DNA from 4 places in the Nocardiopsis baichengensis YIM 90130 genome. Region 1 is predicted to be linked to each of the others. Evidence: predicted binding sites of a transcription regulator. Region 1 holds the regulator's gene; each other region holds the start of a gene.

Region 1 (7,786 bases):
GGCGCGACGCCGACCCGGCGCTGCTGGTGCGCGAGGAGGTCACCGCGGTGGTGCAGGTCAACAGCAAGGTGCGGGACAAGCTGCAGGTCCCGCCGGACATCGACGAAGGCGAGCTGGAGCGGCGCGCACTGGCCTCGGAGAAGGCCCGGGCCTTCCTGGAGGGCAAGACGGTGCGCCGGGTCGTGGTGCGCGCGCCCAAGCTGGTCAACATCGTCGTGGGCTGACCCGTGCGCGGCCCGGAGGAGCTGTGGAGGTCGGCGCCGCCCGCCGGGAGGTGGGCGGCGGCCGGAGGCGCCGTGCTGGTCATCACCGGCGTGGCGGTGGGCGCGGCGCAGCTGGCCGAGAGGTCGGGGCCCTCGGCCCAGGCGGGGCCGGAGGACCGGTTCAGCGCGGCGCCCGAGTGCGCCTCGGTGCCCGAGGAGACGGTGGCCGACCTGGTCGACGAGGCCTCGCTGGACACCTCCGGCGGCGGGCTGATGCCCGACTCCGACGCGGTGCGCTGCGCTTGGACCTCGGTGGGCACCGACGCGGCGCCCCGGACGCTCCAGGTCGAGTTCCGGGCCCACTTCACCGACGCCTCCGGGGACACCACCGGGGCGGCGGCCGCCGCCGGCGCGGTGGCGGCGCTGGAGCCCTTCCAGCGGGGTGAGGTGGTCGCACCGGCCGCACTGGGCGAGGGCGCGCTGCTGGGCAGGGCGAGCCCGGCCGGGTCCGCGGGCGAGGCGGTGTTCCGCGACGCGAACCTGGTGGTGCGGGTCGTCTACACCGGCGCAGGGGACCCCGGCGGCGGCGCCATGGACGAGGGGCGGGCCCGCGAGGGGGCCGCCGAGGCGGCGGAGGCGATCGCCGCGTCGCTGTGAGGCCGGCGCGGGGCCGCGGTGGGACCGTTGTGAGCAGGGCCGGGAAGGGAACCGTTCCCGGCCCCGCGTGCATCGGAGTCCCCGATGCCAGGAGAGCCCGCGGGGCGCCGACCGAGACCGGGACTAGGGGAGTCGTTCATGGACCGATCACAGGAGCCCGGCCAGGCCCCTGAGGAGGCCCCTGGCCAGGACGGTGCTCCGGAAGCCACGGCCGGTCCCCGGGAGGGCGCAGAGCCCGCAGAGGACGCAGCGGTCCCGCGACCCGGTTCCCAGGAGGAGCCGGCCGCGGTCCGGTCGGAGCCGCAGGATGGTGCTCCGTCGGGCAGGGCCGAAACCCGGGAGGATGCCCCGGTTCGGGGGGCCGTTTCCCGGGAGGAGCAGTACAGAGCCTCATCGGGACCGCAGGCGGCTCCGGCCGGCGTCGCCCCTGTCCCCGAAGAGGCCCCGGGCGTCCCGTTCCATGGAGGGCAGGAGAGCGCACCGGGCGGAGCCCCCGGCGGGCACCCGAGACCTCACCACGGGCCCGCTCCGCAGGCCGGAGCGTCCCAGGCGGCTCCCGGCTCCCACGTCCCGCACCCGGGCCCGCAGGGGAGGCCGTACCCGGGTCACCCGCGTCCCGGGCCGACTCCGCCCGGACCACCTCCGGCGGGGCCCGTCCCGTCCGCCCCTCCGACCGGTCCGCCGCCGGGGAGCCCGCCTCCGGGGGGCCCGCACGCGCCCCCTGCACCCCCGCCGAGCGTTCCGCCCGCTGTGGCCGGCGAGCCGCGCTCCAGCCGCGGGTGCGCGATCGCGGCCGTGACGGCGCTCGCCGCCACCGCGCTGGCCCTGCTGGTCGGCGGGGTGTGGGCCGTGTTCGCCCTGACCGGTGTGGACCCGGGCTTCGAGGAGCTGCCCGAGTGCGCCGCCGCCGAGGGGGAGACCCTCGACGGGCTGGTGCCCGAGCACGAGGCCGAGATCGATGAGGGCATCGGCGGCCTGCCCGAGCCGCAGCGCCAGGGCGTGCAGTGCCGGTGGGCGACCACCGAGGACTCGCCGCACACTCCGTCGGCCGCGCGCGTGGTCCTGGTGCGCACCGAGGCCGACGCGCAGTCGTCCGCCGAGGAGGCGGCCGCCGGGCTGCTGGAGGGGGCTTCGGAGCGGCGCGACCGCACGGCCCTGTCGGGCCTGGGCGACGAGGCCTACTCCTGGTTCGAGCAGGAGAACGGCCCCCTGGGGTGGGGCTGCGTCGGGGTGCGCAGAATGAACCTGTACGCGGAGACGTGCTACACGTCGTCCGCCGACTTCGAGGGAACCGAGCCGGTCTCCGAGGCGGACATGGTCGACGGCGCGAAGCGCCTGGCCAAGGACCTCCAGTCCGAACTCGATGCCGAACTGGAATAGCCGGGTACGCGCCCTCCTTGGCGTTGATCTCGGGGAAGCCGGGGTAATACTCGCCGGTATTACCCCGACTCTCCCGAGATCAACGGGGGTGTCGGTGCGGGCGGCCGGGGGCCGGAGGGGTCCACCGCGCCGGCGGACACGACCGGCCGAGGGGAGCCCGCGCACACCACCGTGCTTTGAGGCGGCCCCGTGAACAGGGGTCAGAGCGTCCGGTCGAGGAAGTCCTCCACGGCAGGGGAGACCTCGTCGGCGAAGGGGCGGTCGGCGTCGGGGACCACGGCCCCGGGGCTGTCGTCGTACTCGCGGAACACGTGGTCCGCGCCCTCGATGTCGACGCGTTCCACACCCGGGCGCCCGCCTTCCTCCAGGCCCTGCACCAATCGGTCCACCTCGGCGCCGTCGACCTGGGAGTCCTCTGTTCCCCACAGGACGAGCGCGGGCATGCCCCCCGGAAGGTCCGAGGCCAGCTCCTTCGGGTCCAGGGCGTCGATCTCCCGGAGGAACTCGGCGTTCTGCTCGCCGAACAGTCCCGCCAGCGCAGGGTCCAGGTCCTCGGGCGGGTCCTCCCCGGCCCGCAGCCGGGCGGTGGACACCCGGGCGTCGGAGAGCAGCTCCTCGGCGTCGCTCTGCTCCATGCCGCCCTGGGCCTCTGCGCGGCGCAGCTGTCCCGTCAGCTGCCGGTCGATCAGGTCCAGGTAGCGGGTGCCCGGCGGGGCCGCGAGGACCAGGCCGGCGGGCTCCGGGCCGTCCAGGGCCCCGGGGGAGCGCAGCGCGAACAGTGCGCCCTCGCTGTGCCCCAGCACCAGGAGCCGGGACGGGTCCACCTCCGGCCGGGCGGCGAGTTCGGCGTAGGCGGCCGCCACCTGCGCCTCGAAGTCGTCGAAGCCCACGACCGCGTCCTCGTCCCGGGAGCCCGTGCCGGTCTCGCCGCTGCCGAGCTTGTCGTAGCGCAGGGAGGCCGCCCCGGCCTCGGCCAGCACCCGGGCGAAGTTCCGGTTGGTGTCGGCGTCCGGGCGGGCCGGTGCGTTGCCGTCCCGGTCGGTGGGGCCGCTGCCGGAGACGATGAGGACGCCGGGCACGGGCCCGTCGGCGTCCGGGGGCAGGGCGAGGGTGCCGTGCAGGGTGTCCGGGCCGCTGGTGAAGGAGACCTCCTGCTCCACGGGATCGGCCCCGGGCGGGGCGGCCCCCTCGGCCCCGCCGCCCGGTCCGCACCCGGAGGCGAGCAGCGCGGCGGCGGCCGCGACGGCGGCGGCGCGCAGGGGGGAGCGGGTCGGGGCGACGGAGGATCGGCTCGGCATGGACCCCACCGTATTGGCCCCGCGGGCGCGTAGCGGTCGGCAGGGCCGCTCGCGCCGGGGGCCGTCCGCGGGGCTCGCGGGGCCGCGCCGCGGCGCTGTCGTACGGGGGGCGGTTTCGTCAGGTGCGGGGGACACGGGCAGCAGGGGCGTCCGTCAGGTGTGGGCGCGGGCGGGCCGCAGGGGGCGAGGCGCGCGGACCGGGGCGCTGCGCCGGCGCTCGGGGACGTCTCTGTCGGATACCGATACGGCGACGGCCCCGTGACGACCGGGGGTGGTCACGGGGCCGTTCCGAAGAGAGGCGAAGTCGTTATGCGGCGCGGTGCGGCGCCGTCGGTGCGGCCACAGCGGCTACATGCGCCGCATCACGGCCACGACCTTGCCCAGGATGGTGGCCTGGTCGCCGTCGATCGGCTCGTAGGCGTCGTTGCGCGGCATCAGCAGGACGTGGCCGCCCTCGCGCCGGAACACCTTCACCGTGGCCTCGTCGTCGAGCAGGGCCGCCACCACGTCCCCGTTCTCGGCCACCGGCTGCTGGCGGACCACGACCATGTCGCCGTCGGTGATGGCGGCGTCCACCATCGAGTCCCCGACCACGGTCAGCACGAACAGCCGCCCCTCGCCGACCAGCTGCCGGGGCAGGGAGAACACGTCCTCCACCGACTCCTCGGCCAGGATCGGGCCGCCCGCCGCGATCCGGCCGACCAGCGGGACGTGGGCCGAACGGGTCTCATCGGCGCGGGGCTCGCCCTCCAGTTCGTCCCAGGAGCGCACGGGCGGCTGGCCGGGGATGCGGATCTCGACCGCGCGGGGGCGGTTCTGGTCGCGGTGGAGGTAGCCCTTGCGTTGCAACACCTTGAGTTGGTGCGCGACACTGGAGGGGCTCGACAGACCCACGGCGTCGCCGATCTCCCGGATCGACGGCGGGTATCCGCGCTGCCGTACGTAGCGGTGGATGCAGTTGAGGACGCTCTGCTGGCGAGCCGTCAGCGCCGGTGCGTCCGCCTGCGCGCCCGTCGCCTCCGCCGGGACCGGCACCGGTCCGAGCGCCTCCGCGCCGTCCCTGCCCGATCGGGGTTCCTGGGTTCGGTGCTTCTCCTCCGGCACGGCCGGCCTCCTCGGCGGTCGGTGGTGGCGTGTTGGGCGTCGGGGGGCTCGCGTCCCGACCGTGGCACGTCGGCGCCGACGGCCGCGACCGCGTCCCCGGTGCGCCGCGCCGATGCCGAAGTGAGACACGTCCAACGGTAGTGCCTGCTCACGGCGATATCAAACAAACGTTCGAGATGGTGATGAAAAAATCCGGCCGTTGCGGTATTAGTCGAACATCAGTTCTAAACGGCTGGTGTTCGAAGGGGGCGACCATGTCCGAACCCTCGCCTGACCCCAGAACCGCGATCCCGCGTCCGAGGAGGCCCGACGACGGGCCCGTCCTCTACGACTGGGCGGTGGAGGTGCCCGAGTGGAGGGCCCGCCCCGTCCGGTCCTCCGCGCTTTCCGCGCTGCCCGAGCTCCCCCTGGAGCCCGACGGGCCCGCGCCCGGGGAGGCGGCCGCCGGGTCCCTGCCCGGCCCGGACCCGCGCGCCCGCCCCGTCGGCGCCCGCGCCGCCGCCGCGCTGCGCGGCCACTGGGCCGGGCTGAGCCGGCGCGGCCGCGTGGCCGTCCTCTCACTCGCCTCGGCCGGCGCCGGTGGCGCGCTGTCGCTGGCCGTGCTCACCTCCGCCGCCGTAGGGGCTCCCGCCTCCGCCTCGGCCGCCGGGGCGGTCTTCGGGGGCGGCGCCGAGCCGACGGTGGTCGTGCGCGACGGCGATACCCTGTGGGACATCGCCGAGCAGGCGCGTCCCGGCGAGGACGTGCGCCGCACCGTGCACGAGATCGTCGAGCTCAACGGACTGCGCGGGCCCGAGCTGCGCCCCGGCCAGGAGCTGCGCCTGCCCGCCCGCTGACCAGGGGCGCCTGCCGCGTGACGACCGCCGACACCCGGGGACCCGGAGGGTCCCCGGGTGTCGTTTCCCACGGGCCTGCCGGCGCCCGGGACCGACACGCCCGGGGCGGTGCGCCGGTTCGCCGTCCCTGACCTGCGGATCCGTCGCGACCCGCCGCGGGAGGGCTTGCGCGCGGGCGCGAGGCGCTCGTAAGTTGACCACAAGATCTAGTGCTCGCCATGGAAGAATCAGCCTAGAAGTTGTGCTTTAGTAGGTGACGGCTCTTCGGGGCGACCCGCGCCGAACGCGCGGTGGGCCCCTTCGGTGAGCGCGCGACTCCCGTGGAGGCGGCCCGCGCACGGCGGGGCGCTCCGCGATCGGGAGCGGCGACGGGGATTCCTGCGGGAGAGACGACTGGGAGGCGTGTCGGCATGCACTGTCCGTTCTGCCGCCATCCGGACAGCCGGGTGATCGACAGCCGGTCCACCGACGACGGCTCGGCGATCCGCCGCCGCCGGACGTGCCCGGAGTGCGAGCGGCGGTTCACCACCCAGGAGACCGTGCTGCTGATGGTGCAGAAGCGCTCGGGGGTGACCGAGCCCTTCTCCCGCAGCAAGATCGTGGCGGGCGTGCGGCGCGCCTGCCAGGGCCGCCCGGTCACCGAGGACGCCCTGGCGGTGCTGGGGCAGCGGGTGGAGGAGGAGATCCGCTGCCGCGGGGTCGCCGAGATCCCCGCGCACGAGATCGGACTGGCGATCCTCGGCCCGCTCCAGGAGCTCGACGAGGTCGCCTACATGCAGTTCGCGTCGGTCTACCGGGGCTTCGAGTCCCTGGCCGACTTCGAGAACGAGATCGCGCGGCTGCGCTCGGAGCGCGTCGGGGGCATCGAAGGCGCCGGGGGCGCCGGGGGCGCCGCGCGTTCGCAGGACACCCAGGACACCCGGAACGCCGAGGACGGCGGGGACACGGCGCGCGCCGTCGCCTCCGCCGAGCGGTAGGGCCGGACGGCGGCCGAGGGCCCGGTCGGGCGGGCACGGCACGAGAAGGGCCCGGCGGCCCGCCGCGCACGGCGGGCGGCCGGGCGATGCGACACGAGGGCGAGAGCAGGGGGAGCAGAATGACCGAGACCACCGGCGCGACGACGCGCAAGGGTGGCGGAGGCCGGCGCAAGGGCCTGAAGATGCGGCGCGTCTTCACCACGCCGGGCGTCCACCCTTACGACGAGGTCGAGTGGGAGCGCCGCGATGTGGTCATGACCAACTGGCGGGACGGCTCGGTGAACTTCGAGCAGAAGGGCGTCGAGTTCCCCGCCGCCTGGTCGATGAACGCGACCCAGATCGTCACGAGCAAGTACTTCCGCGGCGCGGTCGGCACGCCCGAGCGCGAGTGGAGCCTCAAGCAGCTCGTGGACCGGGTGGTGGGCATGTACACCCGCACCGGGCTGGAGCACGGCTACTTCGCGAGCGAGGAGGACGCCGAGGTCTTCGACCACGAGCTGAAGTACGCGCTGGTGCACCAGCTGTTCAGCTTCAACTCGCCGGTCTGGTTCAACGTGGGCACCGCCTCCAAGCAGCAGGTCTCGGCCTGCTTCATCCTGTCGGTGGACGACACCATGGAGTCGATCCTCGACTGGTACAAGGAGGAGGGGATCATCTTCAAGGGCGGTTCCGGGGCCGGGGTGAACCTGTCCCGCATCCGCTCCAGCAAGGAGCTGCTGTCCTCCGGGGGCACCGCCTCGGGCCCGGTGTCGTTCATGCGCGGCGCCGACGCCTCGGCCGGCACCATCAAGTCGGGCGGCGCCACCCGCCGCGCGGCCAAGATGGTCGTCCTCGACGTCGACCACCCCGACATCGAGGAGTTCATCGAGACCAAGTCGCGCGAGGAGCACAAGATCCGCGCGCTGCGCGACGCCGGCTTCGACGTCGACCTGGGCGGCGCCGACATGTTCAGCGTCCAGTACCAGAACGCCAACAACTCGGTCCGGGTCTCCGACGCCTTCATGCGCGCGGTCGACAACGGAACCGACTTCGGCCTGCGCTCGCGCACCACCGGCGAGGAGACCGGCACGGTCGACGCCAAGAGCCTGTTCCGGTCGATGGCCAAGGCGGCCTGGGAGTGCGCCGACCCGGGCGTCCAGTACGACGACACCATCAACGACTGGCACACCGCGCCCGAGAGCGGCCGGATCACCGCCAGCAACCCCTGCTCGGAGTACGTCCACCTGGACAACTCCTCCTGCAACCTGGCCTCGATCAACCTGCTCAAGTTCCTCAGGGACGACGACACCTTCGACGTCGAGGGCTTCTCCCGCCTCACCGAGCTGGTGATC
Region 2 (7,786 bases), on a different contig from region 1:
ACCAAGTTCGACCTGCGCGAGCAGGTGTTCTCCTCCCGGCCGCAGCCGGTCATCACCGAGGACAACCTGGTCGTCAACATCGACACGGTGCTCTACTACCAGATCACCGAGCCCAAGGCGGCGGCCTATGAGGTCGCCAACTACCTGCAGGCCATCGACCAGCTGACCGTCACCACGCTACGCAACGTGATCGGCGGGATGGACCTGGAGCGCACGCTGACCTCCCGGGAGGAGATCAACACCAAGCTGCGCGGCGTGCTGGACGAGGCCACCGGCAAGTGGGGCATCCGCGTCAACCGGGTGGAGATCAAGGCGATCGACCCGCCGCCCACCATCAAGGAGGCGATGGAGAAGCAGATGCGGGCCGAGCGCGACAAGCGGGCCGTGGTCCTGCACGCGGAGGGCGAGCGGCAGCAGCGCATCCTCACCGCGGAGGGCGCCCGCCAGCAGGCGATCCTGGAGGCGCAGGGCGACCAGCAGGCGCGGATCCTGCGTGCGGACGGCGAGGCCCAGGCCGTCGAGCGGGTCTTCCAGGCGGTGCACCGCAACAACGCCGACCCCAAGCTCCTGGCCTACAAGTACCTGGAGACGCTGCCTGCGCTGGCCAACGGCGAGGGCAACACCTTCTGGGTGATCCCGGGCGAGCTGACCTCGGCGGTGCAGAACGTGACCCGGGCCTTCGCCGGGGAGGCGGGCGCCGCGTCCGACGGCGGCGGCGAACAGGGCGGCGACGAGAGCGCGGGGCGCTCCGAGCGCACGGACGAGCTGGAGGAGGGCGCGACCCCGGAGCTGACCTCGGGCGTGTACGGCGACCGTGCCTCCCGGTCCGCAGCGGACGAGGCCGCCCAGAGCGCGGCCGAGGCGGTGGAGAGCGCCCGCAGGGCGGCGGAGGCGGCCGCGGCCGGAGGGACGGTCTCCGACTCCGGCATCCCGGAGCAGAGCGGCGGTGAGCGCTGAGTCCTCCGACACCGGGACGGGGGCGCCGGAGCGCCCGGGCAGGACGGCGGTGAGTCCCGCCCCTCGCCGGGGCGCCGGGTGTGCCGGGTTCCCGGGTGGTGACGGGGGAGGGACTTCCGGCGGGGAGAGACAGGTGCACCGGTAGGGAGGCCACGGCGGCCGCCGGTGTGTGACGCCAGGGCGGCGCTGCCGTGTCGGGGGTGAAGAGCACGGACGAGGGCGCGCGGGCTACGGGGCCCGGCCACGGACGAGGACGCCGGGGCGCCGGTGCCGTCGGCGGGGCCCGGTCCGGTGCGGGCGACCGTTTCGCCGCACCGCCTGCGGGCATGGGGCGCACACCGTGCCCATTCGATACGCCGGGTCGTGACGCCAGGGACCCGGCCGGACGCGGAGGTGGCGGCCTGAGCGGGTCACCGTCCCCTCCGGCAGTGGACGAGGCGGCCCCGTACCGATGACGCCATAGGGGGCCGGGGCCGGTCTCTGCCCAAGACCTCGAGGAACCGCGGCCCCGGGCATCAGCCCTCGCTCGATTCGGAGTCCTCTTGGGGCTCCTCGTCCTCCGTGGCGGGGGCGGTCTCCATCAGCTTGTAGTCGTCGAACAGGGCGACCGCGTCGTCGCCGCTGCCGCCGGAGCGGGTCAGCAGGAGGCCGGTGCCGCGGCCCAGGATCGGCTGCTCGTCGGTGGCCTCGGCCACGAACTCGCCGTTGAGCCAGGCGCGGACGGTCACGACGCCGTCCTCGAGGTCCTGGCCCTCCTCGACGGTGCGGTCGCAGGTGATCTGCAGGGTGTTGACGGCCTCGTCGCCCGACTCGTACCCGGGGACCTCGGTGATGCCGGCCAGGGTGCCCTGCCCCTCCTCGGACCCGCCGTTGCGCCGGATGACCAGCTCCTTGCCGTCCTTGCGGAGCATGACCTCGTACTGGCGGTAGTCCTCGTCGTAGCGGTCCTCGTCGGCGTCGTAGCTGAAGCAGTACATCCCCGCCTCGGCGTACTCGGGGCCGGAGTCCCACCGCAGGTCGGCCGAGGCCGCCATGTGCACCGGGTGCTTGTCGCCCAGCGGCGCGTAGGCCCGCACCCACGGCTCGTCCTCGTCGGCGCGCATCGCGAAGGCCTGGTCGGTGTGGCCGGTGGTCGAGTCGTCCTCGAACTCGTAGTCGTACTTGTCGGTCCACGAGGTCTCGCCGCTGTCGAAGTCCTGCTGGTAGACGCTGCGGGCCTCGGCGGGGAACGCCGGGTCGCGGTTCAGGTAGAGGGCGGCCCCGCCGGCGGCGAGCAGCACGAGCACCGCGCCCCCGCCGATCAGGGCCATGACGGGCTTGGAGCGCCGCTTGCGCCCGCCGGGCGGCACCTGGCCGCCGGGCGGGGTGCCCGGTCCTCCCGGTCCTCCCGGTCCTCCCGGTCCGCCGGGGCCTCCGGGACCGCCCGGACCGCCGACACCGGCCGCCGCGAAGGGCGCGGGCCCACCGTGCGGGGGCGAGGGCGCACCCGGGCCGCCGGCACCGGGAGGCGCACCCGGGCCTGCGGGGGCGCCGGGGCCGTACGCCTGCGGGGGAGCCCCGTACGGCGGCTGCTGCGGCCCGGAGGGGACGGCCCCGTGCGGGACGCCCGGCACGGGCTGCTGCGGGCCGGACGGGGGGTGCGGCGCGTACGGCGCGGTCGGCGGCGCCGCGGCGGTCTCCTGCGGGGACGGGCCCTGCGGGCTCGGCCCCTGCGGCGGGAGCGCGGCGGTCGGCTGGGCCTGGAGGTCGGCGGTGGGGGTGTCCTCCTCCGCCGACGGTGCGGCCACGGCCTGCGTGGGGCGCGCGGTAGACGGCGGCGTCCAGGAGCGCACCAGCGTCTGGTCGACCACCGAGGCGCTGGGGTCCTCCTTGCCGACCAGGCGGTTGAGGAGCTGCTGGGCGGTCGGGCGGCCGGCCGGGTCCTTGGACAGGGCGGCCGCGACCATGTCCCGCAGCGGCGGCTCCAGGTCGCCCAGCTCGGGGGCCATCGAGGAGATCTGGTGCAGCACCGCCGGGACGCTGGGGGCGTCGAAGGGGGCGCGGCCGGTCCCGGCGAAGGTGACCAGGCAGCCCCAGGAGAAGATGTCGGAGGCGGGCGTGATGTCGTCGCCCGCGATGAGCTCGGGGGCCAGGTAGGCGGGGGTGCCCATGAGCTGGCTGGAGCGGGTGACCGCGCCCTCGTCCTCCATGGCGCGGGCGATGCCGAAGTCGATCACCTTGGGGCCCACCGAGGACAGCAGCACGTTGGCCGGCTTGAGGTCGCGGTGGATCACCCCGGCGCCGTGGATCGCGGTGAGCGCCGCGGCCACGCCCATGGCCAGGCCGTCCAGCGTGCCGCCGACCATCGGCCCCTCGGCGGCGATCGCCTCGGCCAGGTTGGGGCCCGGCACGTACTCGGAGACGATGAACAGCGGCTCGCCGTCCAGGCGGGCGTCGAGCACGCCGGCGGTGGAGAACCGGGCCACCCGGCGGGCCGACTCCACCTCCCGGCCGAAGCGCCGCCGGAAGTCCTCGTCGTCGGCGAGGCCGGGGTGGATGAGTTTGACCGCGACCCGTCGGCCCTGTGCGGTGCGGGCCAGGTAGACGGTGCCCATGCCGCCGCGCCCCAGCCGGCCCAGGACCGTGTAGTCGCCGAGCTCGCGGGGGTCGCCGGTGCGCAGGGGTCTGGCGCTGTCGTGCCCGTTAGACGTCACTGTTCCGAAGTTCCTTTGCGGGTCGCGATTCGCCGTCATAGCGTACCGACGCCGCGACCGCCCGGGTATCGGTGCTTCGGTCCCCGCGGCCGGACCGGCGCCGCTATGATGGGAACACGTGTTCGAAGCCTGTCCTTCCCCGCAGGCTCTGGTCGTGCTGTCGGCGCAGCGGTGCCGGCGCCGGAAGGGGAGGAGGCCGATGAGCCGGGTGTACGGCGCGCAGATCGACGTGGTGGAGAAGGAGGGGCGGCCGGTCCGCTTCACCTGGAGCGGGCGGATCCACACCGTGCGCCGGGTGATCGACCACTGGGTGACCCTGCGGGCCGAGTGGGCGGCGGAGGCGGGCGAGCGGCTGCCGCAGCGGCGCCACTGGCGGGTCGAGGCGGGCTCGGACCGCTCGCTGGGCGTCTACGAGCTGCGGCACGATGTCGTCGCGGGGTCCTGGACGCTGGTGCGGGTGCTGGACTGATCCGCAGGGGCCCACCGGTGCTGCCCTCCGGGGCCTCGGGCGCGGGGCCCGTCGAGTGCGTGCGCGGCATGGGCAGGGCCGGCGGGAGGCGCCCGCGGTCCGGTCGCCGATCCGCTTCGGCGGCCGGAGGCGGAACGGAATGCGCGCCCCCGCGGGTGACGCCCCTCCCTGCTCCGGTCGATGGGCGGGCTCACCCCAGGACCATGTCCCGGAGGGCGCGCAGGGTGGGTTCGTCGCGCACGCCGGCCACCACCAGCGTCGTGACGGGGGTGCCGCGCCAGGCCTCCAGCCGCTCGGCGATCCGGGGGAGCGGGCCCACCAGGCACAGGGCGTCGGCGAGTTCGTCGGGAACGGCGCTCACCGCCTCGCCGCGGCGGCCCGCCAGGAACAGCTCCTGCACCTTGCGGGCGGCGTCGCCGAAGCCGAGGCGGACGAAGACCTGGAGGTGGAAATTGCGGCGGGCGGCGCCCATGCCCCCGATGTAGAAGGCCAGCGGCGCCTTGGCGGCGTACAGCGCGGCCGCGGTGTCGGTGCCCGGAACGACGGTGACGGTGCAGGCAATGTCGAAGCCGGGGGGAGCGGCGGCCAGGGCGTCGGCGTACAGGGCGGGGCTGCGCTCGGGGTGGAAGAACATGGGCGCCCAGCCGTCGGCGGCCTCGGCGGCGAGGGCGACGTTGCGTGGGCCCTCGGCGCCCAGGTAGACGGGGATGCGCGGGCGCAGCGGGCGGGTGATGGGCTTGAGCGGCTTGCCGAGCCCGGTGCCGCCGGGCAGCGGCAGGGGGTAGTGCGGCCCGTCGGAGACGACGGGGCCCTCGCGGCGCCAGACCTGGCGCATGATGTCGAGGTATTCGCGGGTGCGCTCCAGGGGGCGGGGGAAGGGACGGCCGTACCAGCCCTCCACGACCTGAGGTCCGGAGACGCCGATGCCCAGGCGCAGGCGCCCGCCGGAGAGGTGGTCGAGGGTCAGGGCGTGCATCGCGGTGGCGGTGGGGGTGCGGGCGGAGATCTGTGCGACGGCGGTCCCCAGACCGATCCGCCGGGTCTGCGCGCCGTACCAGGCGAGCGGGGTGAAGGCGTCGGAGCCGTAGGCCTCGGCGGTCCACACCGAGTCGTACCCGAGCGCCTCGGCGGTGCGCACGGTGGCGGAGGCGTCGTCGCCTTCGGCCCCCCAGTAGCCGAGGGCGAGCCCGATCCTCATGTCCGCGGCCACGGCGCCTCCCCAGGGGGTCGGGTGGCCTGCATGGTAGAACGCGTTCCATTTCGGGGGGAAGGGCCTGTGCCGGAGGGCGCCGTCCGGGGCGGCCGGGGCGGGCCGGGCGCCGGTTCGACCCCTGGCCGGAAACGGCCCGGAACACGCCGTATGAGACTGTGTAGGGCGGTGCCGAGGCAGGAACGCCGGTGTGAAGCCGGGGCGGACCCGCCACTGTGACCGGGGAGCGGACCCGCGGGAGGACGCCACCGCCGATGTGTGCGGCGGGAAGGCGGCGGGCGAGCGCCGATCCGGGAGCCAGGACACTGCACGGCGCCGCGACCGACCCCTATGGGCGTGGACTCCCGAGGAAGGACTGACCCGCGTGAGCGCTACCGCTCGCTATCCCTTCAGCGCGGTCGTCGGCATGGACGACCTGAAACTTGCCCTGCTCGTCAACGCGGTCTCCCCGGCGGTCGGCGGGGTCCTGGTCCGCGGCGAGAAGGGCACCGCAAAGTCGACCGCGGTGCGCGCACTGGCCACGCTGCTGCCCGACCAGCAGGCGGTGGCCGGGTGCCGGTTCGGCTGCGACCCCGACGCCCCCGACCCCGAGTGCCCGGACGGCCCGCACCCCGCCGGCGCGGTCCCCGAAGACCGCCCGGCCCGGCTGGTGGAGCTGCCGGTGGGCGCCAGCGAGGACCGGCTCGTCGGCTCCCTCGACATCGAGCGCGCCCTCACCGAGGGCGTGACCGCCTTCGAGCCCGGCCTGCTCGCCGCCGCGCACCGCGGGGTTCTGTATGTGGACGAGGTGAACCTGCTCCACGACCACCTGGTCGACCTCATGCTGGACGCGGCCGCCATGGGCACCTGCCACGTCGAGCGCGAGGGCGTCTCGGTGCGGCACGCCGCCCGGTTCATCCTGGTCGGCACCATGAACCCCGAGGAGGGGGAGCTGCGGCCGCAGCTGCTGGACCGCTTCGGGCTGACCGTGGAGGTCGCCGCCACCCGCGACCCGGCCGAGCGGGCCGAGGTGGTGCGCCGCCGCCTGGCCTTCGAGACCGACCCCGCCGGGTTCGCGGCGGGCTTCCAGCACGAGGAGCGCGAGCTGGCCGAGCGGATCCGCGCGGCCCGCAAGCGGCTGCCCGGCGTGGTGCTCACCGACGCGGCGCTGCGCCAGGTCACCGCCGTGTGCGCGGCCTTCGAGGTGGACGGGCTGCGTGCGGACATCGTGACCGCGCGCGCCGCGATGGCGCTGGCCGCCTGGCGGGACCGCACCGAGGTCACCTCCGACGACGTGCGCGACGCCGCCCGGCTGTCGCTGCCGCACCGCCGGCGCCGCGACCCCTTCGACGCTCCGGGCCTGGACGAGGACCGGCTCTCCGACGCCCTGCAGGAGGCGGGTGAGCAGGACCCAAAAGGCTCTGAGGACGACCCGGACGGCCCGGGGAGTCCAGACGGCGGCGGACAGGGCGGCGACGGCGGTGACGGCGACGACGGCGGTGACGGGAACGGCGGTGACGGCGGCGGGCAGGGCCCGGCGCCCGAGGCCGGCGAGGCCCGTGAGGACGACGACGGCCGCGACGGCGGCCCCGAGGAGTCCGCGCAGGAGGGCGAGGCGCCCGCCGACCCCCCTCCCGGCCGGCCGCAGGAGCGGCCGGACGGGGAGGACGGGGAGAACGAGCAGCGGAAGCGCGCCGGCGCCGGAGGCGAGCAGTCCTCCGAGGCCGGCGAGACCTTCCGTCCCCGGCTGTTCAGCGTCAAGGGGATCGGCGCGGGCGCGCCCGGCCGCCGCTCGCGGGCGGAGACCCCGTTCGGCCGCGCCTCCGGCGCCCGCCGGCCCGGCGAGGGCCGCGGGCCGCTGCACCTGAGCGCGACGCTGCGCGCGGCCGCACCGCACCAGCGGGCGCGCGGGCGCACCGGTGCCGGCCTGGTCCTGCGCCGCGGCGACCTGCGCGAGGCGGTGCGCGAGGGCCGGGAGGGCAACCTGGTGCTGTTCTGCGTGGACGCCAGCGGGTCGATGGCGGCGCGGCAGCGCATGCGGGCGGTCAAGGGGGCGGTGCTGAGCCTGCTCCTGGACGCCTACCAGCGGCGTGACAAGGTCGGGCTGGTGACCTTCCGCGGCCGTGAGGGCCGGGTGGAGCTGCCGCCCACCTCTTCGGTGGAGGCGGGGGCACGGCGGCTGCACGACCTGCGCACCGGGGGGCGCACCCCGCTGGCGGCGGGGCTGCTGCAGGCGGCGGACGTGCTGCGCGTGGAGCGGCTGCGCGACGCGCGCCGCCGGCCGCTGCTGGTGCTCGTCACCGACGGGCGCGCCACCCACGGCGGCCTCGACGACGCACTGCGGGCGGCGGCGTGGATCGGCGCCCAGGACGTGCAGACGGTGGTCGTGGACTGCGAGTCGGGGCCGGTCCGCCTGGGGCTGGCCGAGCGGCTGGCGGCCCAGGCCGGAGGCGAGGCGGTCCGCCTGGAGGAGCTGGG
Region 3 (7,786 bases), on a different contig from region 1:
GCGGCGCGCACGCTGAACCTGGCGCTGCGCGACGGCCTGGGCGAGCGCACGGGGCGCGGGGCGGAGGACCCCTACGTCCGCCTGGTGGCGGCGGTGTCGGTGACCGCGGTGCACGTCGCCGTGAACGTGTGGCAGGGCGCGGTCGAAGAGCGCGACATGTCACAGGTGCTGGCCGAGGCGTTCGACGGGATCGAGCGGGGCCTCACGCCTCCGCAGGAGGCATAGGGGCCTCGGACGCGCGGCTTCGGACACGAAAAGGGTGCGCCCCCTGCGGGGACGCACCCTAGAGCCCTAAGAACGAGAACCGGGACCGGGTCAGACCAGGCCCAGCTTGCGAACCGCCTCGCGCTCCTCGACCAGCTCCTGGACGGAGGCGTCGATGCGCTCGCGGGAGAACGCGTCGATCTCCAGTCCCTGGACGATCTCCCACGCGCCGTTGCGGGAGACGACCGGGAAGGAGGAGATGATGCCCTCGGGGACGCCGTAGGAGCCGTCCGACGGAATGGCCGCGGAGGTCCAGTCGCCCTCGGGCGTGCCGTTGACCCAGTCGTGGACGTGGTCGATGGCGGCGTTGGCGGCCGAGGCGGCCGAGGAGGCGCCGCGGGCCTCGATGATGGCCGCGCCCCGCTTGGCGACGGTCGGGATGAACTCGTCGCGCAGCCACGCCTCGTCGTCCACCGCCTTGGCCCCGGTGGTGCCGTTGACTTCGGCGTGGAAGATGTCGGGGTATTGGGTCGCCGAGTGGTTGCCCCAGATCGTCATCTTCGCGACGTCGGTGACGTCCACGCCCAGCTTCTGGGCGAGCTGGGTCAGGGCCCGGTTGTGGTCCAGGCGCGTCATGGCGTTGAAGCGCTCGGCCGGGACGTCGGGGGCGTGCGCCTGGGCGATGAGCGCGTTGGTGTTGGCCGGGTTGCCGACCACCAGCACGCGGACGTCGTCGGCGGCGCCGGCGTTGATCGCCTCGCCCTGCGGCTTGAAGATCCCGCCGTTGGCTTCGAGCAGGTCGCCGCGCTCCATGCCCTTGGAGCGCGGGCGCGCCCCCACGAGCAGGCCGACGTTGACGCCGTCGAAGGCCTGCCGGGCGTCGTCGAAGATGTCGATGCCCTTGAGCAGCGGGAAGGCGCAGTCGTCGAGCTCCATCGCGGTGCCCTCGGCCGCCTTCACGGCCTGCGGGATCTCCAGAAGGCGGAGCTTGACCGGGGTGTCGGGACCCAGCAGCTGGCCGGAGGCGATGCGGAACAGCAGCGCGTAGCCGATCTGGCCGGCGGCACCGGTGACGGTGACATTGACGGGTACTTGGGCCATGACCTTCTTCTTCTCCTGGTGACGTGTGTGCGACCCGCGATGCTACCTCGCGGCCCGCCGCCCCGACCGGCCGCCCCCGGCCCCAAGGAACGGGAACGCGCCCGCGGGCGCGGAACCACCCTATTGCCCATGGTCGGGGCGCGTACGGACGCCCGTCCCCGAGGGCGTTCGCGCACCGCTTGGACGGGGAACCTCCGCTGCGTGACGGTCGTGCTACTGCGCTAGACTCGTCCGAGTGTGCGAATCCCCTGCACAGCAGGCGATTCCGGGGGCGTTAGCTCAGCTGGTCAGAGCAGGGGACTCATAATCCCTGGGTCGCGGGTTCGAGCCCCGCACGCCCCACCCCGTCCTGTCTCGGAGCCCCTGGTGCGCGGGCGGCGCCTGCCGCCACCGGGGTCCGGCGTCCCCCGGCGAGTCCGCCGCGGCGGCCGAGCGGCGATCAGCCCGGTGAATCCGCCAGCGCGCGCTCGAACGCGGCGTAGGCCGCCGCGTCGAAGAGGACGAAGCGGCAGGTCTGCACATCGGTCGATGCGGAGCGGACCGCCTCGATCGCGATGCGGGCCGCGTCCTCGATCGGCCAGCGGTACACGCCCGTCGAGACGGCGGGGAAGGCGACGGTCCTCGCCCCGAGTTCGTCGGCGACCTGCAGCGAGCGGGCGTAACAGGAGGCCAGGACGTCCGAGCGGTCCTCGGACGCGCTGTAGACGGGGCCGACGGTGTGGACGACCCAGCGCGCGGGAAGCCGGCCCGCCGTCGTGGCCACGGCCTGCCCCGCGGGCAGCCCCTCGCCGTAGCGCGTCTCCCGCAGGCGGCGGCACTCGGCGAGGATCTCCGGTCCGCCGCGCCTGTGGATCGCGCCGTCGACGCCCCCTCCGCCCAGCAGCGACGAGTTCGCGGCGTTGACGACCGCGTCCACCTCCTGCTCGGTGATGTCGCCCTGTACGAGTTCGATGTCCATGCACCGATTCCTACGGCACCGCCCCGGTGCGGGGGAAGCGCGGCGGGCCGGGGCCGCCCGCGCATCCCCTCCGCGCATCCCCTCCGCGCTCAGCCCAGCAGTTCGAAGGCCGCGATGGCCAGCGCCACGACGACCAGGCCCGCCGCGAGGATCACGCACCCCACGTTCCCGGTGCCGCCCGGGTCGCGGGTGGGGCCGCGGCGGATCTCGGTCGCGCCCTTGCCGCGCCTGCCCTTGCGGGTCTTGCTCTTCTTCTTCGCGCTCATGCCGTCCTCACCGTCGGATTCCGTGGAGTCCCGCACCAGTCATAGGGGGCGTGCCGCGCTCGGGCAAGGCGGGCGCCGACTGGACACGGTTTCGAATCCATGTTCGAATGACGTGCATGCGCTGGGAAGACCTTCGGGAGGGCCGTGACGCGGACGCCCTTTTCGGTGTGGAGGACATCGCCCCCGTGCCCGACCGGGGGACCGGGCGCGCCGGGCTGGCGAGCCCCGGGGCCGGCCCCGTCTCCGGGGGCGACGGGGAACCCGTCGCGGTGGAGATCCGCGCCCGCTCGATCATCAACCGGGTCCCCGGCGAGTCACCCATGTTCCGCTGGACGCTCAACCCCTACCGCGGCTGCGCCCATGCCTGCGTCTACTGCTTCGCCCGGCGCAGCCACACCTACCTGGACCTGGACGCCGGGCGCGACTTCGACACCAAGATCCTGGTCAAGGTCAACGCCGGGGAGCTGCTCCGCGCCGAGCTGGCCCGCCCCTCCTGGGGCGGCGAGCCGATCGCCATGGGCACCAACACCGACCCCTACCAGCGCGCGGAGGGCCGCTACCGGCTGATGCCGCAGATCATCTCCGCCCTGGCCGAGGCCGCCAACCCCTTCTCCGTCCTCACCAAGGGGAGGCTCGTCCTGCGCGACGCCGACCTGCTCGAACAGGCCGCCCGCACCACCGACGTGCGCCTGGCGGTCTCCGTGGGCACCGTCGACGGGCCCCTGGCCGGGTCGGTCGAGCCCGGCGCTCCGACGCCCCGCGCCCGCCTGGACACCGTCCGTGCCCTGGCCGACCGGGGGCTGGGCTGCTCGGTGCTCATGGCGCCGGTCCTGCCGGGGCTGACCGACTCCCCGGAGGCGATCGACGCCGCCGTCGCCGCGATCGCCGAGGCCGGGGCGAGCAGCGTCACACCGATCGTCCTGCACCTGCGCCCCGGCGGCGCCCGGGAGTGGTACGCGTCCTGGCTCGCCCGCGAGCACCCGCACCTCGTCCCGCTCTACCGGGAGCTCTACGGGGACGGCTCCTACGCGCCGGCGCCCTACCGCGAGCTGATCGCCGCCCGCGTGCGCGAGGCCGCGCGCCGGTACGGCATCGGCGGTCGCGGCGGGGCCTCCGGGCGCCGGGCCCACCGGCAGCGGGACGGGGCCGCCACCGTGCGGGCGCCCCGGCAGCTGCGGCTGCTGTGATGCCCGCGGCCGGTTCCGGTCGCCCCGCCAGGCGCCGACAGGCCCTGGGGCGTAAGGGATCCCGCCTACCGGAGGGTAAGGTCCCCAGTGTCCTGACCCCCGATGGAAACGGAAGGCGCCCCTCCATGCCCGAGACCCCCGCCGACCCGCCCGCCCCTTCCGGTGTCGACACCACCGTCGCCCACTCCGCGCGGGTCTGGAACTACTGGCTCGGCGGCCGGGACAACTACCCGGTCGACCGCGCCCTCGGCGACCACGTCATCGAGACCTACCCGCAGATCGTCGAGGGCGCCCGAGCCGACCGCGAGTTCCTCCGGCGGGCCGTCACCCACCTGGCCGCGGAGGAGGGCGTCCGGCAGTTCCTCGACATCGGCACCGGCCTGCCCACCCACGACAACACCCACGAGGTGGCCCGGCGCGCCGCCCCGGACGCCCGGGTGGTCTATGTCGACAACGACCCCATGGTGGTCGCGCACGCCCGGGCGCTCCTGGTCGGCGGCGGCCACGGGGCGACCGAGTTCGTCGACGCCGACCTGCGCGACGTCCAGGGCGTGCTGGGGGCCGCGGCCGAACTGCTCGACTTCGACCGGCCGGTGGCGGTGACCGTGCTCGGCACCATGGGCCACATCCCCTCCTACGAGGAGGCCCGCTCCCTCGTCCGCGCCTACACCGGCGCGCTCGCCCCCGGGAGCTTCCTGGCCCTGTGCGACCTGGTGATGCCGGACGGGGAGGCCGAACGGGAGGCCCTGCGGCGCTGGAACGAGGGCGCGGCCCTGCCCTACCGGGCGCACACCACCGAGGAGATGGCCGGCTACTTCGACGGCCTGGAACTGCTGGAGCCGGGCGTGGTCAGCGCCACCCGCTGGCGCCCCCTGCCCACCGAGGTCGGCAGCGTCCGCGACGTCGAACAGTACTGCGGGGTGGCACGCAAGCCCTGACCCGCACCCGGGCCGACCGCATGAGTGATCAGCGCTCCGCGGCCAGCCGCTCGGCCACCGCGTCGAAGGGTTCGCCCACCCCCGATCCGCCGGGGACCATCAGCAGCAGCGGGCCCTCGCCGCGGATCTCGTAGTGGAGCTCCGCTCCGGGAACCCGGAGGGTTCCTCGCGACGGTTCGTTCATGGCTCTCTCCGCCCGTGGCCGGGGTGCTCCACCGGTTTTCCGGTGCTCGAGCAGGCCCCGGCCTTCCGGTCTCAGTGCAATCCGTGCTTGCGGGAGACGATCCGTTCGATGGCGGTGCGGGGCAGTGCGCGCCGCAGGGCGAACACCAGGGGGGCGTTGCTGCCCACGGCGTACAGCGGCTTGGGGCGGGGTGCCTCGACGGCCTTGACCACGGTCGCGGCGACGGCCGCGGCGGGGATGCCGGCGGACTCGTTGGCGTTGAGGGCCGAGAGCATCGTCCGGTACTCCTCCGCGTAGGGGGAGTCCGCGGCGATGTACTGGGTGCGGCGTTCGCTGATGCCGGTGTTGATCGACCCCGGCTCGACCGTGGTCACGCCGACGCCGTACGGGGACACCTCGCGCCGGGCCGCGTTCGCGAAGCCCTTCAGGGCCGCCTTGGAGGCCACGTAGGAGGAGCGGAAGGCCAGCGGGAAGCTCGCGAGCATCGAACCGACCATGACCACGCGGCCCCGGCGGCGCGCGCGCATCCCGGGCAGGACGAGCTGGGTCAGGCGGACCGCGCCGATGACGTTCACCTGGAAGAGTCGTTCCAGCGCGTCACGGGGAAGCTCCTCGATGGGGCCGCTCTGGCTCTCGCCCGCATTGTTGACCAGGACGTCGACCTCCCCGGCGGCCTTGGCGCACGCCGCGATCGAATCGTCGTCGGACAGGTCGAGGGCGAGGTACTCGACCCCGGGGACGGGGTCGGTGACGGCGTCGGGGCCGCGACTGGTCCCGAAGACCCGGTAGCCGCGGCTGAGCAGGAGGTGGGCGACCGCCCTGCCGATTCCGGACGAGGCGCCCGTGACGAGTGCTGTTCTCTGGAGGGGCATGGCGCCACAGCCTAGGGGAGAACGGGTGCGGTACGGTCGTCGGCCCTCCGCCCGACCGCCTCTGCGCGCTTGCGCACCCGGCCGTTCGCACGGGAGGCCGATCCGGACACCGTGGCCTGGCCGGGGAGGCCCGAGACGCCTGGCACGCCCGCTCGCCGGCGAGGGACGGGCGGGGCCGCTCCCTGCGGCGGTCGGCGCTCGGACGACCACCGTGCGCGCTCGCCGCTGTGAGACGTCCGTCCTCGTTCTTGCCCGGGGGGCCTGCGCCGCCGGTCCCGAACCGCCGGCCCTGGACCGCCGACGCGGACGGCGCCGGGCCCCGTCCCGTCCCGCCCCCGCGGGGCCGGGCACAGGGTCCGGCGCGGCCGGTCCGGCGGTCAGCCGTTGCCGGTGGCCTCGGCGGTCAGCCGCATCGAGCGCAGCCGCGCCCCGTCGTCACCGGCCTGGAAGGCGGCGATCACCTCGTCGGCCTGTGCATGGGCGGCGAAGTCGCGCAGGTAGGCCGCGACCTCCTTCGGGTCGCCCACCGCCGAGTAGGTGCGCATCTGGTCGATGTGCCGCCCGGCCGGCGAGGCGAGCGCCGCGTCCGCCTCCTCCGCGGTGAGCGTGCGCCCGCGCCCCAGCAGCTGGGCGGCCATCCGTCGCCGGGCCTGCTGGGCCTGCTCCTGGGCCTGCTCGCTCGTGTCGGCGGCGGTCACGTTGACCCCGGCGATCACGTAGGGCTCGGAGAGCTGGTCGGAGGGGGTGAACTCGCGCCGGTAGAGGGCCACCGCCTCCTCCAGCGCCGCCGGGGCGAAGTGCGAGGCGAAGGAGTAGGGCAGCCCGAGCGCGGCGGCCAGTCCGGCCCCGAACAGCGACGAGCCCAGGATGTACAGCGGGACGTCGGTCCCCTTGCCGGGGGTGGCGTCCACCCCGGGGATGACCGATTTTCCGGTCAGGTACCCCTTCAGCTCGACGACGTCGTCGGGGAAGGTGTCGGCCGACGAGGGGTCCCGGCGCAGGGCGCGCATGGTCTTCTGGTCGCTGCCCGGGGCGCGCCCCAGGCCCAGGTCGATCCGGCCCGGGTGCAGCGTCTCCAGGGTCCCGAACTGCTCGGCGATGGTCAGCGGGGCATGGTTGGGGAGCATCACGCCGCCCGCCCCGAGGCGGATGCGGTCGGTGTGCGCCGCGATGTGCGCGATGAGCACGCTGGTGGCCGAGGACGCGATGGTGGCCATGTTGTGGTGCTCCGCGTACCAGATCCGCCGATAGCCCAGCTCGTCGGCGCCGCGGGCCAGCGCCAGGCTGGCCTCCAGGCTCTCCCGGGGGCTGCCGCCCTCGGGGATGTGCGCCAGGTCGAGAATGGAGAGCGGCAGTGGTTCGGACACGGCGGGCGGCCTTTCGACGGGGCGGTGGCAGGACGGGCCGCACGGGAGGCGCCGAGGGCGCCGGTGCGGCCGGGCGGCCCGCGCGGGGCCGCCCTTCGCCCAACCGACCGTCCGGCCTCCTTATTTCGTCCGCTCCGTCACCCCGCCCGTCACCCCGCCCGCCGGGCCGAGGAGGGCCGACAGGTCCGCGTCGGCGATCGCGGGGTCGGCCTCCAGCGCCGCCCCGACCGCCTCCAGGACCGGCAGGCGGGCGGCCCCGGTCGCCAGGCGCACGTCCTTGGCGGCCAGCCGGACCGCGAAGTCGGCCTCGCGGGAGGTCGCCCGGGCCAGCGGCCCCGCCATGGGCGTGGCGGCCATCGCCTCGGCCGCCTCCCCGCGGGGCACCCCCAGGGCGTCGGCCAGTGCGAAGGCCTCGGCGACCGCGGCCACGCCGCCGATCAGCGCGTTGATCAGCACCAGTTTGAGCGCCGAGCCGGACCCGACCGGCCCGCATGCGCGGACGGTGCCCAGCGTCTCCAGCAGCGGCCGGACCCGGTCGACCGGCCCACCCGCCAGGACCGAGAGGGCGCCCTGGGCGGCGCGGTCGACGCTGCCCAGGACCGGGGCGTCGACCAGTTCCGCGTCGGCGGGGAGGCGGTCGGCAAGGCGGTGGGCGGCGGCCGGGCCGATGCCGGACATCTCCACCAGGACCGCGCCCGGACCGAGCGCG
Region 4 (7,786 bases), on a different contig from region 1:
CCTGGGAGGTGAGCACCAGGAACAGGGATTCGGGGGTGGTGATGAGGATGTCCGGCGGGGCGGAGGCCAGGGCCCGCCTTTCGGCCTGCGGGGTGTCCCCGGTGCGCATGCCGACGCGGATGTCGGGCACCGGGGCGCCGGAGCGCTCGGCCTCCCGCCGGATCCCCGCCAGCGGCGCCCGGAGGTTGCGCTCGATGTCGGCGGCGAGCGCCTTGAGCGGCGACACGTACAGCACCCGGCACCGCGCGGCGGGCTCCTCGGGCGGGGGAGCGGCGGCCAGGCGGTCCAGCGACCACAGGAAGGCCGCGAGCGTCTTGCCCGACCCGGTGGGCGCGACCAGCAGCGTGTCGCCGCCCTCGGCGATCCGGGCCCAGGCCCCCTCCTGCGCGGGCGTTGCTCCGCCGGGGAAGGCGGAGCGGAACCAGGCGCGGGTGGCGGGCGAGAACCGTTCGACCGGGTCGTGTGCCATGCCCCAAGTCTGCAATGGGGATCCGACGGTTTCCCGCAGGCCGCCCGGGGCGGCCTGCGTCCCGGCGCCGCGCGCCGCCTGCACCCCCGGGCGTACGCCGAAATGGGTCCGTGGGCCGATGCGCCGGGTGCGGACCGCTCCGTAGCGTCACCGGTGACCGAGGACGGAGCGCACGCGTCCTCCACGGATGCACGGACGCACGGAGAACGGGTGATGGTGATGAGGATCGTCGGGGCCGCGCTGCTCGGACTGTTCGGAGGATGGGTCGTCGGGTTCGCGCTGTCGGCGCTGGTGCACATTCCGCTGGGGCTGCTCGGGGTGCCCGACGGCACGCCCTGGGTGGTCGCCGTGGGCCTGCTGCCCTACGCGCTCGCCGTCGTGGGGCTGGTGGCCGTCCCGATCATTGTGGCCCGCAGGCGGGGGCACGAGCCCGAGGGCCAGGGGTGAGGGGCCCGGCCCGACCGCCCTTGCCTTCCCTGTGGGCCCGGCATAGGGTCCGATCATGACCTGGCGATGTTGACCTTCGGCCGAGACCCGGATCGCACGCAGCCTCTACCCGTACGCCTTCCTGGTCGACCTCATACCGCTGTACCCGCTGTACGTGCTGCTCTTCGCCGACAGCGGGCTCTCCGCAGCGCAGATCTCCACCCTGCTGATCATCTGGTCGCTCACGGCCTTCGGCCTGGAGATCCCCACGGGTGTGCTCGCCGACCTGGTCCCCCGGAACCGCCTGCTCGGCGCGGCCCCGCTGCTGTCCGCGGCTGGCTTCGCCCTGTGGACCTTTTTCCCGGCCTACCCCTCCTTCGCAGCGGGGTTCGCGCTGTGGGGGACCGGCGAGGCGATCGCCTCGGGGACGCGTCAAGCGCTCGTGTACGACGAGCTGGAGCGGGTCGGCGCCGCCGGCTCCTATGCCCGCCTCATCGGCCGCTCCCGTGCCCTGGGCACGACCGCCGTGGTGGCGGCCTCGGCCGTCGCGGCGCCCCTGCTGGCGCACGGCGGTTACACCGCCGTGGGGATCGCGAGCATGGCCGCCGCGCTCGCGGCGGTGCCCTTCGGCTTCTCCTTCCCTGAGCGGGCCGGGGAGCCCGACCGCAGGGCCGCCGGCCGTGCGGCCGACGGACCCGGTGCCGCCTCGCCCGCCGGGGTCCTGCGCACCGCCCTGTCCGAGGTGCGCCGCGCCCCCGGCGCCCGACCGGCCCTGGTCGCCGTGGCGGTGCTCATGGGCGCCGGCGCGATGGAGGAGTACCTGCCCGTCCTCGCCCGGTCCTTCACCGGGGACACGGCGCTGGTCCCGCTCCTGCTCGTGCCCGCCTTCGCCGCCGCGGCGGCGGGGGAGTGGCTCGCCGGGCGCGGAACCCGGCACGCCGCCGGCCTGACGGCCGCCGGGGCCGTGCTGCTCGCCGTCGGCGCGCTCACCGGGCACCCCCTGGGCATGCTTCCGGTGGCCGCCGCCTTCGGGGTGTTCGCCTGGGCGGCGGTGGCCGCGGAGACGCGCTTGCAGAACGCCGTGTCCGGCGGCGCCCGGGCCACCGTGCTGTCGATGTCGGGGGTCGGTGCCGAGGGCGTGGCGATCGCGGTGTTCGCCGCCTACGGCCTCGGTTCGGCGGCGGCCGGGCCGGGGACGCTGTTCGCCGCGGCCTCCCTGGCCTTCCTGGCGGTCGCCCCTGTCCTGCGCCGACGCACGGGGGGCGCCCGGTCGGCGCGATACTGGAGGGGATGAGACTGACGCTTTTCTGGGACCGCATGCACGAGCAGTTCGGCGAGGCGTATGCGGAGAGCCTGGCCAAGGACTACGTGATCGAGGGGCTGGGCTCGCGGACCGTGGCCCAGGCCCTCGCCGAGGGCGTTTCGGCCAAGGAGGTGTGGCGCCGCGTCTGCGACGCCTTCGACCTGCCCGAATCCGTGCGCTGAGCGCGTGCCCCCGACACACGCGGGCGGCCCGGGGACCCCCGCTCGAACAGAAGTTCGGGTAAGGTGGTCGGTGAGTCCGGGGTGCGCGGATGTGGCGCGAGATACCCCGCGGGCCGGGACGGCCCACCGGCAGGCGGGTGGCGCCGGGCCCCGCGGGACGGGGGCGGTCCGACCCGTCCACAGCGCGGCGAGCGCCGTCGCGGATTGTCGCGGCGACCGCATAGCGTCGCCTTCGAGATGAAGAAGAAGACACCGACCCAACAGGGGTTCCCCGTGGCAGCTGCAGACCGAGACAAGGCTCTCGAAACCGCGCTCGCGCAGATCGAGCGCCAGTTCGGCAAGGGCTCCGTGATGCGCCTGGGCGACGACGACCGCCCTCCGATCCAGTCGATCCCCAGCGGCTCCATCGCGCTCGACGTGGCGCTGGGCATCGGCGGCATCCCGCGCGGCCGCATCGTCGAGATCTACGGCCCCGAGAGCAGCGGTAAGACCACGGTCGCCCTGCACGCGGTGGCCAACGCCCAGCGCGAGGGCGGCATCGCCGCCTTCATCGACGCCGAGCACGCGCTGGACCCCGAGTACGCCAAGAAGATCGGCGTCAACACCGACGACCTGCTGCTGTCCCAGCCCGACACCGGTGAGCAGGCGCTGGAGATCGCCGACATGCTGATCCGCTCGGGCGCGGTCTCCATCCTGGTGGTGGACTCGGTGGCGGCGCTGGTGCCGCGCGCCGAGATCGAGGGCGAGATGGGCGACAGCCACGTGGGCCTGCAGGCCCGGCTGATGTCGCAGGCCCTGCGCAAGATCGCCGGCGCCCTGCACCAGACCGGCACCACCGCGATCTTCATCAACCAGCTGCGCGAGAAGGTCGGCGTCATGTTCGGCTCGCCCGAGACCACCACCGGCGGCCGGGCGCTGAAGTTCTACTCCTCGGTGCGCATGGACGTGCGCCGGATCGAGACCCTCAAGGACGGCACGGACGCGGTCGGCAACCGCACCCGCGTCAAGGTGGTCAAGAACAAGACCGCCCCGCCCTTCAAGCAGGCCGAGTTCGACATCCTGTACGGCGTGGGCATCTCCCGCGAGGGCAGCCTGGTCGACCTGGGCGTGGAGAACGGCATCGTCCGCAAGTCCGGCGCCTGGTACACCTACGAGGGCACCCAGCTGGGCCAGGGCAAGGAGAACGCCCGCAACTTCCTGCGGGAGAACGTCGACATGGCCCAGGAGATCGAGAAGAAGATCAAGGAGAAGCTCGGCGTCCCGGTGAAGGGCGACGACTCCGCCGACTCGGGGGCCGCCGGGGCGCCGGCCGGTGCCGCCGGTCCGGACGCCGCGCCGGACGCGGCCAAGGAGGCGCCCGCCAAGGAGGGGGCGGCGGCCAAGGAGCCCGCCGCCAAGCGCACCGCGAAGGCCAAGAGCGCCGCCGCCGATGCGTGACCGCACGTCCGATGGCCCCGGTGCCGCGCCGGGGTCGCAGGACCCGGCCCCGGAGGCCGGCGCCGGGGAGGGGGAGGACCCCGAGTCCTACGCGCGCACCGTGTGCCTGCGCCTGCTCACCACCGCCCCGCGCACCCGTGCCCAGCTGGCCGACGCGCTGTACCGGCGGGGCGTGGAGGAGCAGGTGGCCGAGACGGTCCTGGAGCGCTTCGGCGACGTGGGGCTGATCGACGACGCCGCCTTCTCCGCCGCCTGGGTGGAGTCCCGGCACACCGGGCGCGGCCTGGGGCGCCGCGCTCTGGCGGGGGAGCTGCGGCGGCGCGGCGTGGACGAGGAGACCGTGCGCGGCGCGGTCGACGACATCAGCGCCGACCAGGAGGAGGCCACCGCCCGCGGCCTGGTCCGGCGCAAGCTCGCGGCCACCCGGGGCCGCGACGACGCGGCCCGCGTCCGCCGCGCCATGGGCATGCTGGCACGCAAGGGCTACCCCGCCGGGCTCGCCTACCGCCTCATCCGCGAGGAACTGGAGGCCGAGGGCTCCGACCTGGAGCTCCCCGACCCGGATCTGTGACGGCCGGCGGCGCCCCGGCGCAGGGGCATCACCCGGTGGCGGGGGGTCCGCTCTCCGTGCCGGCCTCGGTGGTTCCCTCGCCGGCCGGGGACGACCAAGGGATCAGCTCCGGCGACTCCTGCCCGCCGCCGTCGCCACCGCTCCCGCCGTCCCCCGCGTCCTCGGTGCGCGCCGGTGCGGCCCGGGGGCCGGTGTCCTCCAGCTCCGGCAGCGGCTCGGCCTCCAGCTCCGGGTCGGGGTACTCGGTCACCAGCTCCACGCCGGGCACCCCCGGCGGGGTGAAGCCGAAGACCTCCCCGTAGAACGCCAGCTCCGCCTCCAGACCCCGCTCGACCGACTCGGCCGAGCCGAACCCGTGCCCCTCGCCCTCGAACTCCAGCAGCGCGTGGCGCACCCCGTTGTCCGCGAGCGCCTTGGCGAACTCCCGCGCCTGCTCCTTGGGCACGACCGCGTCCTCGGTGCCCTGCAGCAGCAGGACCGGCACCCGCACCCGGTCGGCCCTGGTGATCGGCGAGCGCTCGCGGTAGGTCGCCTTGTAGCCCGGCAGCGGCCCCACCAGGGTGTCCAGGAAGTGCGATTCGTAGTCGTGCGTGGTCGCCGCCAGCTGCAGCAGGTCCGCCACCCCGAACAGCGACGTCGCGCAGGCGAACGTCCGCCCGGAGGCCGCCAGCAGCGCGGTGTACCCGCCGGCGCTGGGCCCGCGCACCGCCAGCCGCTCGGGGTCGGCCTCCCCGGAGTCCACCAGCGCCTGGGCGACCGCCTCGGCGTCCTCCACGTCGACCACGCCCCACATGCCCGCGATCCGCTCGCGGTAGGTGCGGCCGAACCCCAGCGAACCGCTGTAGTTGACGTCCACCACGCCGATGCCGCGGCTGGTGAAGTAGGCCTTGAACAGGTCCAGCCCGCAGGTGGCGCGCCCCACCGGCCCACCGTGCACCCACACCGCATAGGGCGCCGGCCCGGCCGTGGTGCCCCCGGGCCGGGCCGGGGGGTACACGGTGGCGTGCACGGTCGCCCCGTACCTGCCGGAGAACTCGGTCCGGCGCGGCACCGGGAGCAGCTCCGGGTCGGGCAGTTCCTCGCGGCTGGAGCGCAGCACCGTCGTCCTGCCGGTGGCCGGGTCCAGCCGGACCAGGCTCTGCGGGGCGCGCGGACCCGAGGCCAGCCCCACCACCTGCTCGCCGTCGCCGTCCAGCGTCTCCCAGGTGGTGAACTCCCCGGTGTCCAGCGGCTTCAGCTCCAGGGTGCCCGGGTCGTAGACGGCGGGCGCCAGGTCGGCGTCGCCCTGCAGCACCACCAGGCGCCCGTCGGCCAGCGGGACGCACGAGCGCGCCCCCAGCGGCATCGGGCCCGGGGTGAACTCGTGCTCGTCGGGGTAGAGCGCGACCGCCTGCCCGGTCAGCCCGATCTCGTACAGGTTCCACCAGCCCGACCAGTCCGACACGAAGCGCAGCCGCGCCGGACCGCTCCACACCGGCTGGAGCACCGACTCGTCCACCCCGCCCTTGAGGGTGTAGGGCCGCTCCGCACCCTGCGGGCCCAGCGCGGCCACCCGGAGCTCGGTGCCGTCCCAGGGCATCCGGGGGTGGTTCCAGGCCACCCAGGCCAGATGCTCCCCGTCGGGCGAGGGCGTGGGCGAGGCGAAGAAGTCGGCGCCGGTGACCAGTTCGGCCACGGCGGAGGGGTCCTCGGCGGCCCGCCCGGACAGCGGCACCGCCACGATCGCGCGGTCCACCCGCCCGTCCTCGCCGTGCCGCTCGCGCACGCACACCACCCGGCGCCCGTCGGCCGACAGCGCCGGGTCGCCGTAGCGCAGGGCGCCGGGGAAGGGCGGGGGCGGGGTGAGCGGCCGGGGCTCGCGCGCGCCCCGGTCCAGCAGGTAAAGCCGCTGGTCCCCGGCGTCGGCGAAGACGATGCCGAAGCGGGTGAGCGCCTTGTCGTCGCGCCGGGGCACCGGCAGGAAGGAGCGCCCGCCGTACTCGTGCACCCGGGTGCGGGCGCTCCAGGGCGCCTCCAGCAGCTCGGCGGCGGCGCCGTCCGGACCGCAGCGCATCACCGTGGTGCGCCCGCCCTCCTCGGGGCGCGCCTCCTCCCACCAGACCTCGCCGCCGGCGGTCGCGGGGAACCCCAGGCGGCGGGTGCCTCGGGCGACGTCGCTCGCTGAGATCGGCGATGGCCAGGCGCCGTGGGGGGCCGTCACGCGGTCGGTCATAAGAGGATCTCTGCGTTCGCGGGGTGTATGTGTGGCATGTCGACCTTAGTGCCAAGGGGGGTCGGCGGACGACCGTACGGGGCGATTCCCTGCGGTAAGGACGCGCCCGTGCCCACCCGCCCGCGCGCGGGCGGGGGGCCGGATGCGGCGCCCCCGCGCCGGGTTGGCGGACCCCCGCCGGGGGAATGCCGTCGGCCGAGCGGGGTGGGGCGGGGCGGGGCCGGGGCATTTGTTCCCCACTTGTGACCGCACAGGAGCGGCGGCGTATCGGCCGCGTGTCTATAGTCCCTGTCCACGCATCGTGAGCCGATGTGCCCACACACCGCGGCGAATTCATCGCACGAGGAGGACGCTCGGAATGACGACGAGATTCACGGCCAGGCGCTTCGCAGCCGTTTCCGCTGTGGCGGCGGCGGGCGTGATAGCGGTCGCCGGGTGCGGCGGCGGTGGCAGCGTCCCCGGTGCGGGAGGCGACGACGCCGAGGTCACCGGCGGTGACCTGACCCTGGGCACCGGAAGCACGGGCGGCACCTACTACCCGCTGGGCGGCGAGATCGCGCAGATCTGGTCCGACAACATCGAGGACGTGAACGTCTCGACCCAGGCCACGGGCGCCTCGGTGGAGAACATGCGGCTGCTGGACGGCGGAGAGCTCGACGTGGCCATGGCCATCAACGGCGTGGCCGCCGACGCCGTCGACAGCGAGGGCGACTTCGCCGACGAGCCGATCGAGAACGGCGACGACGTCTTCATGATCGGCAATGTCTACCCCGAGGTCCTGCAGATCGTGGCGAGCGAGGACTCGGGCATCGAGACGGTGGAGGACCTGGAGGGCAAGCGGGTCGACGTCGGCCCGCCCGGCAGCGGCACGGAGCTGGCCGCCAACGCCGTCCTCGAGGCCTACGGCATGAGCACCGACGACATCGAGCCGTTCAACAGCACCTTCGAGGAGGCGGCCTCCAAGCTCGGCGACGGGCAGACCGACGCGGCCTTCGCCATCCTCGCCGTCCCGGCCGGCAGCATCGAGCAGGTGGCCACCACCAACGACGTGCGGCTGGTGGAGTTCAGCGGCGACGGCCTGGAGACCCTCCAGGAGAACAGCCCGTCCTACAGCACCATGGAGATCCCGGCCGACACCTACAACGGCCAGGACGAGGCGGTCACCACGGTGACCAACTGGGCCACC

The links. Region 1 encodes LexA, which represses DNA repair genes until DNA is damaged. Its sites were predicted from a motif close to TCGAACANNTGTTCGA; they were not measured.
Region 2: C892_RS0125875 (DUF6504 family protein) is a predicted target of LexA. The motif match lies at 3,761-3,776, and genes of this name have one in related genera.
Region 3: C892_RS0109260 (Rv2578c family radical SAM protein) is a predicted target of LexA. The motif match lies at 2,621-2,636, and genes of this name have one in related genera.
Region 4: recA (recombinase RecA) is a predicted target of LexA. The motif match lies at 2,423-2,438, and genes of this name have one in related genera.

The regions. Positions count from the first base shown of each region.
Region 1 is NZ_ANAS01000023.1:67,654-75,439, forward strand. It holds gene leuS (leucine--tRNA ligase) at 1-224, shown strand, start outside; gene C892_RS0119370 (hypothetical protein) at 228-860, shown strand; gene C892_RS0119375 (hypothetical protein) at 1,656-2,240, shown strand; gene C892_RS0119380 (alpha/beta hydrolase family protein) at 2,441-3,538, opposite strand; gene lexA (transcriptional repressor LexA) at 3,887-4,573, opposite strand; gene C892_RS0119390 (LysM peptidoglycan-binding domain-containing protein) at 4,897-5,478, shown strand; gene nrdR (transcriptional regulator NrdR) at 5,889-6,455, shown strand; gene C892_RS0119400 (vitamin B12-dependent ribonucleotide reductase) at 6,575-7,786, shown strand, end outside.
Region 2 is NZ_ANAS01000039.1:16,090-23,875, forward strand. It holds gene C892_RS0125865 (SPFH domain-containing protein) at 1-957, shown strand, start outside; gene C892_RS0125870 (serine/threonine-protein kinase) at 1,473-3,650, opposite strand; gene C892_RS0125875 (DUF6504 family protein) at 3,850-4,119, shown strand; gene C892_RS0125880 (LLM class F420-dependent oxidoreductase) at 4,310-5,329, opposite strand; cobalamin riboswitch at 5,507-5,637, shown strand; gene C892_RS0125885 (putative cobaltochelatase) at 5,694-7,786, shown strand, end outside.
Region 3 is NZ_ANAS01000009.1:127,485-135,270, reverse strand. It holds gene C892_RS0109285 (TetR/AcrR family transcriptional regulator) at 1-225, shown strand, start outside; gene C892_RS0109280 (malate dehydrogenase) at 316-1,305, opposite strand; tRNA gene C892_RS0109275 (tRNA-Ile) at 1,574-1,647, shown strand; gene C892_RS0109270 (O-acetyl-ADP-ribose deacetylase) at 1,745-2,263, opposite strand; gene C892_RS28715 (hypothetical protein) at 2,353-2,529, opposite strand; gene C892_RS0109260 (Rv2578c family radical SAM protein) at 2,646-3,716, shown strand; gene C892_RS0109255 (SAM-dependent methyltransferase) at 3,842-4,654, shown strand; gene C892_RS30460 (alpha/beta fold hydrolase) at 4,683-4,838, opposite strand; gene C892_RS0109245 (SDR family oxidoreductase) at 4,910-5,710, opposite strand; gene C892_RS0109240 (LLM class flavin-dependent oxidoreductase) at 6,088-7,077, opposite strand; gene C892_RS0109235 (NAD(P)-dependent oxidoreductase) at 7,198-7,786, opposite strand, start outside.
Region 4 is NZ_ANAS01000009.1:370,369-378,154, reverse strand. It holds gene C892_RS0110250 (ATP-dependent helicase) at 1-469, opposite strand, end outside; gene C892_RS0110245 (DUF5957 family protein) at 683-916, shown strand; gene C892_RS0110240 (MFS transporter) at 1,008-2,189, shown strand; gene C892_RS30495 (DUF3046 domain-containing protein) at 2,186-2,380, shown strand; gene recA (recombinase RecA) at 2,618-3,817, shown strand; gene recX (recombination regulator RecX) at 3,810-4,388, shown strand; gene C892_RS0110220 (S9 family peptidase) at 4,417-6,600, opposite strand; gene C892_RS0110215 (TAXI family TRAP transporter solute-binding subunit) at 6,959-7,786, shown strand, end outside.